DNA from 2 places in the Streptomyces sp. NPDC033174 genome. Region 1 is predicted to be linked to the other one. Evidence: riboswitches for the same ligand, from Rfam matches in the RefSeq annotation. Region 1 holds a riboswitch; the other holds the start of a gene.
The links. Region 1 has a riboswitch for glycine ahead of gcvP (aminomethyl-transferring glycine dehydrogenase). Riboswitches for the same ligand answer to the same signal wherever they lie in the genome.
Positions count from the first base shown of each region.

Region 2: another riboswitch for glycine. It lies ahead of gcvT (glycine cleavage system aminomethyltransferase GcvT); the one in region 1 lies ahead of gcvP (aminomethyl-transferring glycine dehydrogenase).

Region 1 is NZ_JBVIPQ010000003.1:8,876-15,054, forward strand. It holds gene ACZ5VC_RS10120 (DNA polymerase IV) at 1-1,470, shown strand, start outside; gene ACZ5VC_RS10125 (PRC-barrel domain-containing protein) at 1,362-1,763, opposite strand; glycine riboswitch at 1,876-1,974, shown strand; gene gcvP (aminomethyl-transferring glycine dehydrogenase) at 2,156-5,041, shown strand; gene ACZ5VC_RS10135 (DUF5999 family protein) at 5,124-5,330, opposite strand; gene ACZ5VC_RS10140 (hypothetical protein) at 5,682-6,179, opposite strand, start outside.
Region 2 is NZ_JBVIPQ010000002.1:555,594-561,772, forward strand. It holds gene ACZ5VC_RS08810 (L-serine ammonia-lyase) at 1-1,132, opposite strand, end outside; gene glyA (serine hydroxymethyltransferase) at 1,284-2,546, opposite strand; gene gcvH (glycine cleavage system protein GcvH) at 2,558-2,935, opposite strand; gene gcvT (glycine cleavage system aminomethyltransferase GcvT) at 3,003-4,133, opposite strand; glycine riboswitch at 4,288-4,387, opposite strand; gene ACZ5VC_RS08830 (AAA family ATPase) at 4,538-5,200, shown strand; gene ACZ5VC_RS08835 (enhanced serine sensitivity protein SseB) at 5,359-6,099, shown strand; gene ACZ5VC_RS08840 (enhanced serine sensitivity protein SseB C-terminal domain-containing protein) at 6,162-6,179, shown strand, end outside.

The DNA.
Region 1 (6,179 bases):
CTGCGCGGAAAGCCGGTGGTCGTCGGAGGTCTCGGCCCGCGCGGAGTCGTGGCCACCGCCTCATACGAGGCCAGGCGCTTCGGGGTGCATTCGGCGATGCCCATGGCCCAGGCCAGACGGCTCGCGCCGAACGCCGCCTATCTGGTGCCCCGCTTCTCGCTCTACCGCTCGGTCAGCGACCAGGTCATGGAGCTGCTCGGACGGCTCTCGCCGCTCGTCGAGCCGCTGAGTCTGGACGAGGCCTTCGTGGACCTCGAAGCGGGGGGCGCGGCATATGACTCGGCCACGGCGCGGGAGGCCGGTGAGCGGCTGCGCAGGGACATTCTCGGCACCACCGGGCTGACTGGGTCGGTGGGGCTCGCCGGGTCGAAGATGCTCGCCAAGATCGCCTCCGAGGAGGCCAAGCCCGACGGGCTGGTCCTGATAGAGCCGGGGACCGAGCGGGAGCTGCTCGGCCCGAAGTCCGTACGGATCCTGCCGGGCGTCGGGCCGGCGACCGGCGAGCACCTGCGCCGGGCCGGCATGACGACGGTGGCGGACCTCGCCGAGGCGGGGGAGGACGAGCTCGTACGGCTCCTGGGCCGGGCGCACGGTGCTTCGCTCGCCCGGATGGCCCTGGGGTACGACGACAGACCCGTGGTGGCCGAGCGCGACACCAAGTCCGTCTCGGTCGAGGACACCTTCGACGTCGATCTGCACGACCGGGTCCGTATCCGCGTGGAGGTGGAGCGGCTCGCCGACCGGTGTGTGCAGCGGCTGCGGGCGTCGGGGCACTCGGGGCGGACCATCGTGCTCAAGGTGCGGCGGTACGACTTCTCGACGCTGACCAGGTCGGAGACGCTGCGCGGGCCGACGGACGCGGCGGCGGTGGTGCGGGAGGCGGCCGCGCGGCTGCTCGAGGCGGTGGACACGACCGGCGGCGTCCGGCTGCTGGGCGTGGGCGTGACCGGCCTCGCCGACTACACCCAGGAGGACCTCTTCGCGCAGGCCGCCGACGACGAGCTCGCGGCGGTCGAGGACGCCGACGTGAAGGGAGAGCACGACCCCGAGGCGGCGGCGGAGCGGCCGGAGAGCGCCGCCGAGCCGCCGGAGCGGCGCTGGCCCGCCGGTCGGGACGTGCGCCATGTCCGGTACGGGCCGGGATGGGTGCAGGGCAGCGGGGTCGGCCGGGTCACGGTCCGGTTCGAAGAGCCCTGGTCGAAACCAGGGCGGGTACGGACCTTCCTCGTCGACGACCCCGAACTGGAGCCGTCGGATCCGCTGCCGCTGGTGTGGAGGGAGCCGGAGACCCCGGCGGAGGAGAGCGCGGCAGAGCCCTCACCGGGGCCAGGGGACGGGGCCGGTGAGGGTGCGGCGGACGGTCAGGTCTCCGAGGGCTCGTCCCGGCCGGCCAGCCGGCCGAAGTCACGGTCCGGCGGTGGCGGGGACGGACTCGCTTCGTCCGGCACGACGGGGAGGTCTATCCCGTAGTGCCGGTAGAGCTGGAGCTCCTGCTCGGGGGAGAGATGTCGGCCGACGCCGAAGTCCGGCGCGTCCTTGATCAGGGAGCGTTCGTACGGGATGTGAAGCGCGCCGCCGACCAGTTCGCTGGGCTCCAGGGGGACGAAGGCGTCTCTGCTGAACAGCCCGGTGCGCACGGCCGCCCACTCGGGAACACCCGTGGCATCGTCCAGATACACCTCGTCGATGGTTCCGATCTTGGTCCCGTCACGGTCGAACGCTTTGCGGCCGATCAGGCTGCGCGGATCGATGTCGGTCTGCACGGTCCCTCCAACGGGTCGCGGCTGCTCTCAAACACTACGAAAGTGCACAACGGGGATGTCGGCCACTCGAGGGATGTCCGGGGAACCTCGCTGGTAGGCTGGCTCTGGCTGCTGACCCCGTGCGGGAGAGTCCACCGAAGAAACCTTTCGGGGGCGCCGAAGGAGCAAATCCTCCCCGGAATCTCTCAGGCCCCTGTACCGCACGGACGAGGTCACTCTGGAAAGCAGGGCGGACGTCCGACGGCATCCGCTCTCACCGACGGTGAAAGTCGGCGTGCCGTTTTTCGGTGTGCCGGTGAAACTCTCAGGTTGAGATGACAGAGGGGGAGGCCGTCCGGGCATCCGCGCCGTGGTGCCCCTCGCAGGTCGTGACGACCAGGAGGCCTCCGTACATGACCGCCAACCGCATTCCGCTCTCCGTACTCGAACAGGGCATTCCGTTCGAGCAGCGGCACATCGGACCCGACGCCGAGGCGCGCGCGAAGATGCTCGCGCAGGTCGGCTACGGCTCGCTCGACGAACTCACCGACGCCGCGGTACCGGACGTGATCAAGAGCGCCGAGGCGCTCGGACTCCCCTCCGCCCGCACCGAGGCCGAGGTGCTCGCCGAACTGCGCTCGCTCGCCGACCGCAACCAGGTGCTCGCGCCGATGATCGGCCTCGGCTACTACGGCACCTTCACGCCGCCGGTCATCCTGCGCAACGTCATGGAGAACCCGGCCTGGTACACGGCGTACACGCCGTACCAGCCGGAGATCTCGCAGGGCCGCCTCGAGGCGCTGCTGAACTTCCAGACCATGGTCGCCGACCTCACCGGCCTGCCCACCTCCGGCGCGTCCCTGCTCGACGAGGGCACCGCCGCCGCCGAGGCCATGTCGCTGGCCCGCCGGGTCGGCAAGGTCAAGGACGGCGTCTTCCTGATCGACGCCGACGCGCTGCCGCAGACCATCGCCGTGATCGAGACCCGCGCCGAGCCGACCGGTGTCGAGGTCGTCGTCGCCGATCTGTCCGACGGCATTCCCGAGGAGATCGCCGAGCGCGGTGTCTTCGGCGTGCTGCTCCAGTACCCGGGCGCCTCCGGCGCGGTCCGGGACCTCAAGCCGGTCATCGAGCGGGCGCACGAGCTCGGCGCGATCGTCACCGTCTCCGCCGATCTGCTGGCGCTCACCCTGCTCACCTCGCCCGGTGAGCTCGGCGCGGACATCGCCGTCGGCACCACGCAGCGGTTCGGTGTCCCGATGGGCTTCGGCGGCCCGCACGCCGGTTACATGGCCGTCCGCGAGAAGTTCGCCCGCAGCCTGCCCGGCCGCCTCGTCGGTGTATCCGTCGACGCCGACGGCAACAAGGCCTACCGCCTGGCGCTGCAGACGCGCGAGCAGCACATCCGCCGGGAGAAGGCGACCAGCAACATCTGCACCGCGCAGGTGCTGCTCGCCGTCATGGCAGGGATGTACGCCGTCTACCACGGCCCCGACGGCCTCAAGGGCATCGCCCGGCGCACCCACCGCTACGCCGCGATCCTCGCCGAGGGGCTGCGCGCCGGTGGTGTCGAGGTCGTGCACGGCTCGTACTTCGACACCCTGACCGTCCGCGTGCCCGGCAAGGCCGCGCAGGCCGTGGCCGCCGCCCGCGAGGGCGGGGTCAACGTGCACCTCGTCGACGCCGACCACGTCTCCGTCTCCTGCGACGAGACCACGGGCCGCGACCAGCTCACCGCCGTGTGGGCCGCCTTCGGTGTCGACGCCGACATCGAGGCGCTCGACGCCACGGCCGCCGACGCGCTCCCCGAGGGCCTGCTGCGTTCGGACGCGTACCTCACGCACCCGGTGTTCCACGCCCACCGCTCCGAGACGGCGATGCTGCGCTACCTGCGCAAGCTCGCCGACCGCGACTACGCGCTGGACCGCGGCATGATCCCGCTCGGCTCCTGCACGATGAAGCTCAACGCCACCACCGAGATGGAGCCGGTCACCTGGCCGGAGTTCGGGGCGATGCACCCGTTCGCGCCGGCCGACCAGGCCGCGGGCTACCTCACGCTCATCACCGAGCTCGAGGAGCGCCTCGCCGAGGTCACCGGCTACGACAAGGTCTCCATCCAGCCCAACGCCGGTTCGCAGGGCGAGCTGGCCGGTCTGCTGGCCGTTCGCGCCTACCACCGCGCCAACGGCGACACCCGGCGCACGGTCTGTCTCATCCCGTCCTCGGCGCACGGCACCAACGCCGCCTCCGCCGTGATGGCCGGGATGAAGGTCGTGGTCGTCAAGACCGCCGACGACGGCGAGATCGACATCGACGACCTGCGCGCCAAGATCGAGCAGTACCGTGACGAGCTGTCCGTGCTGATGATCACGTACCCGTCCACGCACGGCGTGTTCGAGGAGCACGTCGCCGACATCTGCGCCCAGGTGCACGACGCCGGCGGCCAGGTCTACGTCGACGGCGCCAACCTCAACGCGCTGGTCGGCCTCGCCAAGCCGGGCCGGTTCGGCGGCGACGTCTCGCACCTGAACCTGCACAAGACGTTCTGCATCCCGCACGGCGGCGGTGGCCCCGGTGTCGGTCCGGTCGGCGTCCGCTCGCACCTCGCCCCGTACCTGCCGAACCACCCGCTTCAGCCGGCCGCCGGCCCGGCGACGGGCGTCGGCCCGATCTCGGCCGCGCCGTGGGGCTCCGCGGGCATCCTGCCGATCTCCTGGGCGTACGTACGGCTCATGGGCGGCGAGGGTCTCAAGCGCGCCACCCAGGTGGCGGTGCTGGCGGCCAACTACATCGCCAAGCGCCTGGAGCCGCACTTCCCGGTGCTCTACACCGGTCCCGCCGGTCTGGTCGCGCACGAGTGCATCGTCGACATCCGGCCGCTGGCGAAGGCGTCCGGCGTCAGCGTCGACGACATCGCCAAGCGCCTGATCGACTACGGCTTCCACGCACCCACGATGTCGTTCCCGGTCGCCGGCACGCTGATGATCGAGCCGACCGAGAGCGAGGACCTCACCGAGATCGACCGGTTCTGCGACACGATGATCGCGATCCGCGCCGAGATCGAGAAGGTCGCGTCGGGCGAGTGGCCCGCCGAGGACAACCCGCTGCGCAACGCCCCGCACACCGCGGCCGCGCTGGGCGGCGAGTGGGAGCACCCGTACAGCCGTGAGGACGCGGTCTTCCCGGCCGGTGTCTCGGCCGCCGACAAGTACTGGCCGCCGGTGCGCCGTATCGACGGGGCGTTCGGCGACCGCAACCTGGTCTGCTCGTGCCCGCCCCTGGACGAGTACGACAACTGACGTCGGCGACGGCTGACATGAGTCAGGGCCGGTTCGGAGCGCGCTCCGGGCCGGCCCTTTGTCGTGCGTCGTGCCCGCCGCCTCAGGCGGCCGTCACCACCTGCTCGGTGTCCAGCGGCCGGTGCGGCGCGATGATCTGGCCGTCCGGCAGCAGCTCACCGGTGTCCTCGAAGAGCAGGACACCATTGCACAGCAGGCTCCAGCCCTGCTCCGGGTGGTGCGCCGTCAGACGGGCGGCCTCCCGGTCGGCGGAGTCGGCTGTCGGGCAGGATGGCTTGTGCTGGCACATGGGTGGGTTCTTTCGCTGCGGTGTGGTGAATGTCCTGCGGCTCGATGCGGTGTTCATGGCCGCCCCCCGTTGGTCGGTTCGGTCCGGTCCCAGTGTTGTCCTGCGGGCGTCGATCCGCAGGGATTTCGCGGCAGCTCTTCCTACTGGTTAGGGACGTATCACCCGCCCGGACGGTTCAGCTCAACTGCACGGTCTCTTCGGATGGTTCGGGGTGGTCATTGTGGGCTAGTCCGTATGGGGCAGGCCGGTGGTGCCCGTACGAATGCCGTACGTGAACGCCGTACGTGAACAGAGCGATGCCCCGCGGTGGTGACGGCCGCGGGGCATCGCTCCGTGCTCTTCAACGAGGGGTCAGGCCGGTGAACCCAGGAGCGGGACCGGCGGCGCGAGGCGCAGCGTGAGGACGGGCAGCAGGTCGGCGACCCGGTGGGGTCTGTGGGCGGCGATGCCGGGCGGCGCGGGCGCCAGCGGAATCAGGAGGTCCGACGGCGCGGGGGACCCTTCCGACCCGTCGGCGTCCGTGTCCCCGTGCAGCCACAGGGTCAGCATGTACAGCTCGGGCACGGACAGCAGGCGTGGTTGATAGGGAGTGCTTATGGACTCGGCCTGGCGCAGTGCGCGTTCGGTGGCGGTGATGTAGGGCCCTTCGAAGAAGTGCGAGAAGGACCAGCCGTCCGGAGTGAGCATCGTGTCCGCGGCGGCGATGGCACGGTCGCCGCCACGGATCAGAAACCGCCAGCCGGCGAGCCGGGTGCGCGGTGTCGGGGTGGGCGGGACGACCTGATCCAGTACATCCAGTACATGGACGGGCAGGGGCAGTTCGGCAGTGAGCTGTCCCTGGAAGGAACG
Region 2 (6,179 bases), on a different contig from region 1:
TGTGCTCCATGCCGATCTCGGCCGCGTTCTCCACCTGCTCCGGGCTGCCGCCCAGCACCTCGGCGAGCGCGCCGGCCGCCATCGAGCAGGCCGAGCCGACCTCGCCCTGGCAGCCGACCTCGGCGCCGGAGATGGAGGCGTTCTCCTTGAAGAGCATGCCGACCGCGCCCGCGGCGAGGAGGAAGCGGACCACACCGTCCTCGTCGGCGCCGGGCACGAAGTTCATGTAGTAGTGCAGGACCGCCGGGATGATGCCCGCCGCGCCGTTCGTGGGGGCGGTGACGACCCGGCCGCCCGCCGCGTTCTCCTCGTTCACGGCCATGGCGTAGAGGGTGATCCACTCCATGGCGAGCGCGGCCGGGTCCCCCTCGGAGCGCAGCTTGCGGGCGGAGTTCGCGGCGCGCCGGCGGACCTTGAGGCCGCCGGGCAGGATCCCCTCACGGGACATGCCGCGCGAGACGCAGGCCTGCATGACGCGCCAGATCTCCAGCAGACCCTCGCGGATCTCCTCCTCGGTCCGCCAGGCCTTCTCGTTCTCCAGCATCATCGCGGAGATCGACAGGCCCGTCTCGCGGGAGAGCCGCAGCAGCTCGTCACCCGTGCGGAAGGGGTACTTCAGCACGGTGTCGTCCGGGACGATCGGGTTCTCGCCCTGGACCGCGGCCTCGTCGACGACGAAGCCGCCGCCGACCGAGTAGTACGTCTTCTCCAGGATCAGAGCGCCCTCGGCGTCGTAGGCGAAGATCGTCATGCCGTTGGCGTGGTAGGGCAGGGCCTTGCGGCGGTGCAGGATCAGGTCCTCGTCGAAGTCGAAGCCGATCTCGTGCACCCCGAGGACGCTCAGCCGCTTGGCGGACTTGATCCGCTCGACCTGCTCGTCGGCGCTCTCCACGTCGACCGTGCGGGGGGAATTGCCCTCCAGGCCCAGCAGGACGGCCTTGGGCGTGCCGTGGCCGTGGCCGGTCGCGCCGAGCGAGCCGTACAGCTCGGCCCGTATGGAGGCGGTGTGGGCCAGGAGGCCCTCGTTCTTCAGGCGCCGGGCGAACATCCGCGCCGCCCGCATCGGGCCCACCGTGTGGGAGCTGGACGGGCCTATGCCGATCGAGAACAGGTCGAAGACCGAGATGGCCACGGGGGAACTCCTTGTGGGGGTGGGTAGACGCCGTTGTCTGCCGGGGTGGAGCAGAAAGCGCGGAGAAGGGACGGGGCACCGCGCTCACTGTCCAGTGTGCGCGGTGCCCCGGATGTTCGTACGAACGAAAATACAACAGAAAGGGTCGAAACTACTTCAGGCCGGGGTACAGCGGGTGCTTGTCCGCGAGGGCCGTGACCCGCGCCTTGAGGGCGTCCGCGTCATAGGCCGGCTTCAGCGCCTCGGCGATGATGTCGGCGACCTCGGTGAAGTCGGCGGCCTGGAACCCGCGGGTGGCCAGCGCCGGCGTGCCGATGCGCAGACCCGAGGTGACCATCGGCGGACGCGGGTCGTTCGGGATCGCGTTCCGGTTGACCGTGATGCCGACCTCGTGGAGACGGTCCTCGGCCTGCTGGCCGTCCAGCTCGCTGTTGCGCAGGTCGACCAGGACCAGGTGCACATCGGTGCCGCCGGACAGGACCGAGACGCCGTGCTCGGTGACGTCCGCCCGGACCAGGCGCTCGGCCAGGATGCGGGCGCCCTCCAGGGTGCGCTGCTGGCGCTCCTTGAACTCCTCGGAGGCGGCGATCTTGAACGAGACGGCCTTCGCGGCGATCACGTGCTCCAGCGGGCCGCCCTGCTGACCGGGGAAGACCGAGGAGTTGATCTTCTTGGCGAGCTCGGCGGTGGAGAGGATCACACCACCGCGCGGGCCGCCCAGCGTCTTGTGCGTCGTCGTGGTGACGACATGGGCGTGCGGCACCGGGTTGGGGTGCAGACCCGCGGCGACCAGGCCGGCGAAGTGCGCCATGTCGACCATCAGGTACGCGCCGACCTCGTCCGCGATCCGGCGGAAGGCGGCGAAGTCCAGCTGGCGCGGGTAGGCGGACCAGCCGGCGATGATCAGCTTCGGCTTGGACTCCTTGGCGAGGCGCTCGACCTCGGCCATGTCGACCTCACCGGTGGCGTCGTCGACGTGGTACGCGACCACGTTGTAGAGCTTGCCGGAGAAGTTGATCTTCATGCCGTGGGTCAGGTGACCGCCGTGGGCCAGGTTCAGGCCCATGATCGTGTCGCCCGGCTTCAGCAGCGCGAACATCGCGGCGGCGTTGGCCTGCGCGCCCGAGTGGGGCTGGACGTTGGCGTGCTCGGCGCCGAACAGCTCCTTGATGCGGTCGATCGCGATCTGCTCGACCACGTCGACGTGCTCACAGCCGCCGTAGTAGCGGCGGCCGGGGTAGCCCTCGGCGTACTTGTTGGTGAGGACCGAGCCCTGGGCCTCCATGACGGCGACCGGAGCGAAGTTCTCCGAGGCGATCATCTCGAGGGTGGACTGCTGGCGGTGCAGCTCGGCGTCGACGGCGGCGGCGACGTCCGGGTCCAGCTCATGGAGAGGGGTGTTCAGAAGCGACATCGGGGACATCCTTAGTTGCCGGAGAACGCGGTGTACTCGTCGGCGGAGAGCAGGTCGTTCGGCTCCTCGCTCACCCGTACCTTGAACAGCCAGCCGCCCTCGAAGGGAGCGGAGTTCACCAGGGACGGGTCGTCCACCACGTCCTGGTTCGCCGCGACGACCTCGCCGGACACCGGCGAGTACAGGTCGCTGACGGACTTGGTCGACTCCAGCTCACCGCAGGTCTCGCCCGCGGCGACCGTGTCCCCGACCTCGGGGAGCTGGGCGTAGACGACGTCACCGAGCGCGTTCGCCGCGAACTCCGTGATGCCGACCGTCGACACGCCGTCCTCGGCGTCCGACAGCCACTCGTGCTCCTTGGTGTAGCGCAGCTGCTGGGGGTTGCTCATGACCTGAATTCTCCTGTACGCGGGGGAGTGCTGATGAACGGGGGAGAGATACGGGAGGTGCCGAGTGTCACTTCTGGCGCTTGTAGAACGGCAGCGCCACGACCTCGTACGGCTCATGGGCGCCGCGGATGTCGACACCGACACCGGGCGTGCCCGGCTCGGCGTGCGCCGCGTCCACGTAGGCCATGGCGATCGGCTTGCCCAGCGTCGGCGAGGGGGCGCCGGAGGTGACCTCACCGATCACCTTTCCGCCCGCGACGACGGCCATGCCCGCGCGGGGGACCCGGCGGCCCTCGGCGACGAGGCCGACCAGCTTGCGCGGCGGGTTGGTGGCGGCGCGCTCGGCGGAGTCCTCCAGGGCCGCGCGGCCGACGAAGTCGCCCTCCTTCTCGAACTTCACCACGCGCCCGAGACCGGCGTCGAAGGGGGTCAGGGCGGTGGACAGCTCGTGCCCGTACAGCGGCATGCCCGCCTCCAGGCGCAGCGTGTCACGGCAGGAGAGACCGGCCGGGACGAGACCGGCGCCCTCGCCGGCCTTGGTCAGCGCCTGCCACAGCTCCACGGCGTGCTCAGGGGCCACGAAGAGCTCGAAGCCGTCCTCGCCGGTGTAGCCGGTACGGGCGATCAGCGCCGGCACCCCGGCGACCGTGCCCGGAAGGCCCGCGTAGTACTTCAGCCCGTCCAGGTCGGCGTCGGTGAGGGACTTCAGGATGCCGGGGGACTCCGGGCCCTGGACGGCGATCAGCGCGTACGCGTCGCGGTCGTCCCGTACCTCGGCGTCGAAGCCCGCCGCGCGCTGGGTGAGGGCGTCGAGGACGATCTGCGCGTTGGAGGCGTTGGCGACGACCAGATATTCGGCCGGTGCGGCCCCCTGCTCCTGGAGCCGGTACACGATCAGGTCGTCGAGGATGCCGCCGTCCTCCCGGCAGATCATCGTGTAGCGGGCGCGGCCGGGGCCCACGGTGCCGATGTTGCCGACCAGCGCGTAGTTCAGCAGGTCCACGGCCTGCGGGCCGGTGACGGTGATCTCGCCCATGTGGGACAGGTCGAAGAGACCCGCCCTGGTCCGTACGGCGTTGTGCTCGTCGCGCTCGCTCCCGTACCGCAGCGGCATGTCCCAGCCCGCGAAGTCGGTCATGGTCGCGCCCAGCGAACGATGCAGGGCATCGAGGGCTGTCAGGCGGGGGGCAGTGCTCATGGATGTGGCTCCCGGGTCCCAGGGCATGAGATGGCGAGGACAATCCTCCCCATCTGTCATCGGAACCTGAGAGGTTCACCACGACCCTTACGTACATCGGGTCATGACTTGCACCTTGGGTGGAGCCGCCAGGCGGCTCACTTTTCAGATCTGCCTCATCCACGCGGTACGGGGCCTGAGAGATTCAAGGGAGGAACTTGCTCCTTCGGCGCCCGGGGTGCACTGCGACCCCGGGACTCTCCCGCGCGGATTCAAGCGGCCGGTATGAGGTTGTCTGCGCACGCGTGTGCGCTTGGCGCGCACATCATTGCACGAGGGATCTCATCGGCAAATCGCTTGTGCCTCATTACTGTTTCTTTACACTCCATGGGCAAGGGTCCGACGACCCGACAGGGGGAGAAGCGATGACGTTGCAGCGGACAGGTGCGTACGCGACGACGGCGGGGCTGCCCGCGCCGCGCGGGCGGGTGCGCTCGGCGGCCGCCGCGCCGGTCCTGCGCGACCTGCGGGAGCGCGGGGGCCGGGGCCCCCGGGCCCTCACCTTCGCGGCCGGGGACATCGTGGTCGTCTCCGGGCTGCCCGGCAGCGGAAAGTCGACACTGATCCGGCGCGCGGCCCAGGAGCGCGGGATCGACTCGCAGGACGCCCGCGAGCGCTGGGAGGCGCGGATGCCGTCCTTCCTTCCCTATGCCGTCTACCGCCCGGCCGCCCGGATCGCCCACTACGCCGGCCTGTGGCGGGCGCTGCGCTCCGGCGAGAGCGTCGTCGTCCACGACTGCGGCACCCAGACCTGGGTCAGACGCCTGCTCGCCCGCGAGGCGCGCCGCCGCGGCAGCGCGCTGCACCTGCTCCTGCTGGACGTCACGCCCGAGACGGCCAGGGCCGGCCAGCGCGAGCGCGGCCGGGGCGTCTCCGGCTATGCCTTCGCCCGCCACCGCCGCGCCGTCTCCCGACTGCTGTGCGACGCCGAGTCGGCCCGCTTCCCGCGCGGCTGCTCCTCCGTGACGCTTCTGGACCGCGACGCGGCGACCGCCCTCCGGCGCGTCTCCTTCGCGGCCCCCGTCTGACGGCCCCGCTGGAACCGCTCCCCCCGCCGAGCCGCCCGTCCCGGAGAACCGTGGAACCGGAAGCCGGCCCTCACTGTCCTTTTCGACACAGCACGCCCTTCCGCCGCCGCCCCGGCGTTAGGGTTCTGCCGGGATCGGGTCAGAAGGGGAAGCGACCAGTGGACAGTGCATGGCCGGGCAACGAGCTGGAAGAGGTGCTCGCCGCCTCGCTCGGCAACCCCTCGGCGGGAGGCCGGCTCGTCGAAGTGCTGGGACGCAGCTCCGTCTGGGTGCCCCTCCCCAACGGCGGAGGACCGGACAGCAGGGACCTCGACCTGCCGACGATGGAGATCGAGGGGATCCCGTACGTCCCGGTGTTCAGCTCCGAGCAGCAGTTCCTCGCCTGCGTCGGCGGCCACATGTCCTTCACCGTCGCCCCCGCCCGTGACGTCGCCCGTGGTCTGCCGCCGCAGCTCGGCATCGCCGTGAACCCCGGCGGCGCCGTCGGCCTCCCGCTGCCGCCGCCCGCCGTCGCCGAACTGTGCCGGGTCGGCCGCACCCCCCTGGACGGCCCCGCGAGCGGCGGCCGGGTCCGGCTCTTCGAGCCCGACTGGCAGGACGACCCCGTCGACTTCCTCGCCGCCGCCTCCGCGGAGTTCGAGGCGACCGGTGTGGTGCTCAGCGCCCGCCGCGGCCTGGCCAGCGTCGAGGGCGACGAACCGTCCCTGTTTATAGGCGTCCAGCTCGCCTCCTGGGAGGGCGCCGACCGCAACGCGCCGATGGACGCCCTCGGCCGCGCGCTCGGCCGGGCCTCCGTGTCCTGGCCGGTGAACCTGGTCCTCCTGGACGTCGCCCAGGACCCGGTCGGCGACTGGATGCTGGAGAAGGTGCGCCCCTTCTACCAGCGGGTGCCCGCGTAAGCGGGACCGCGCACAAGCACGCATAAGCTGGTTCGGTGGATCGAAGAGGGGCGGAACCCAAGGTGAGCGCGTCAGGCACC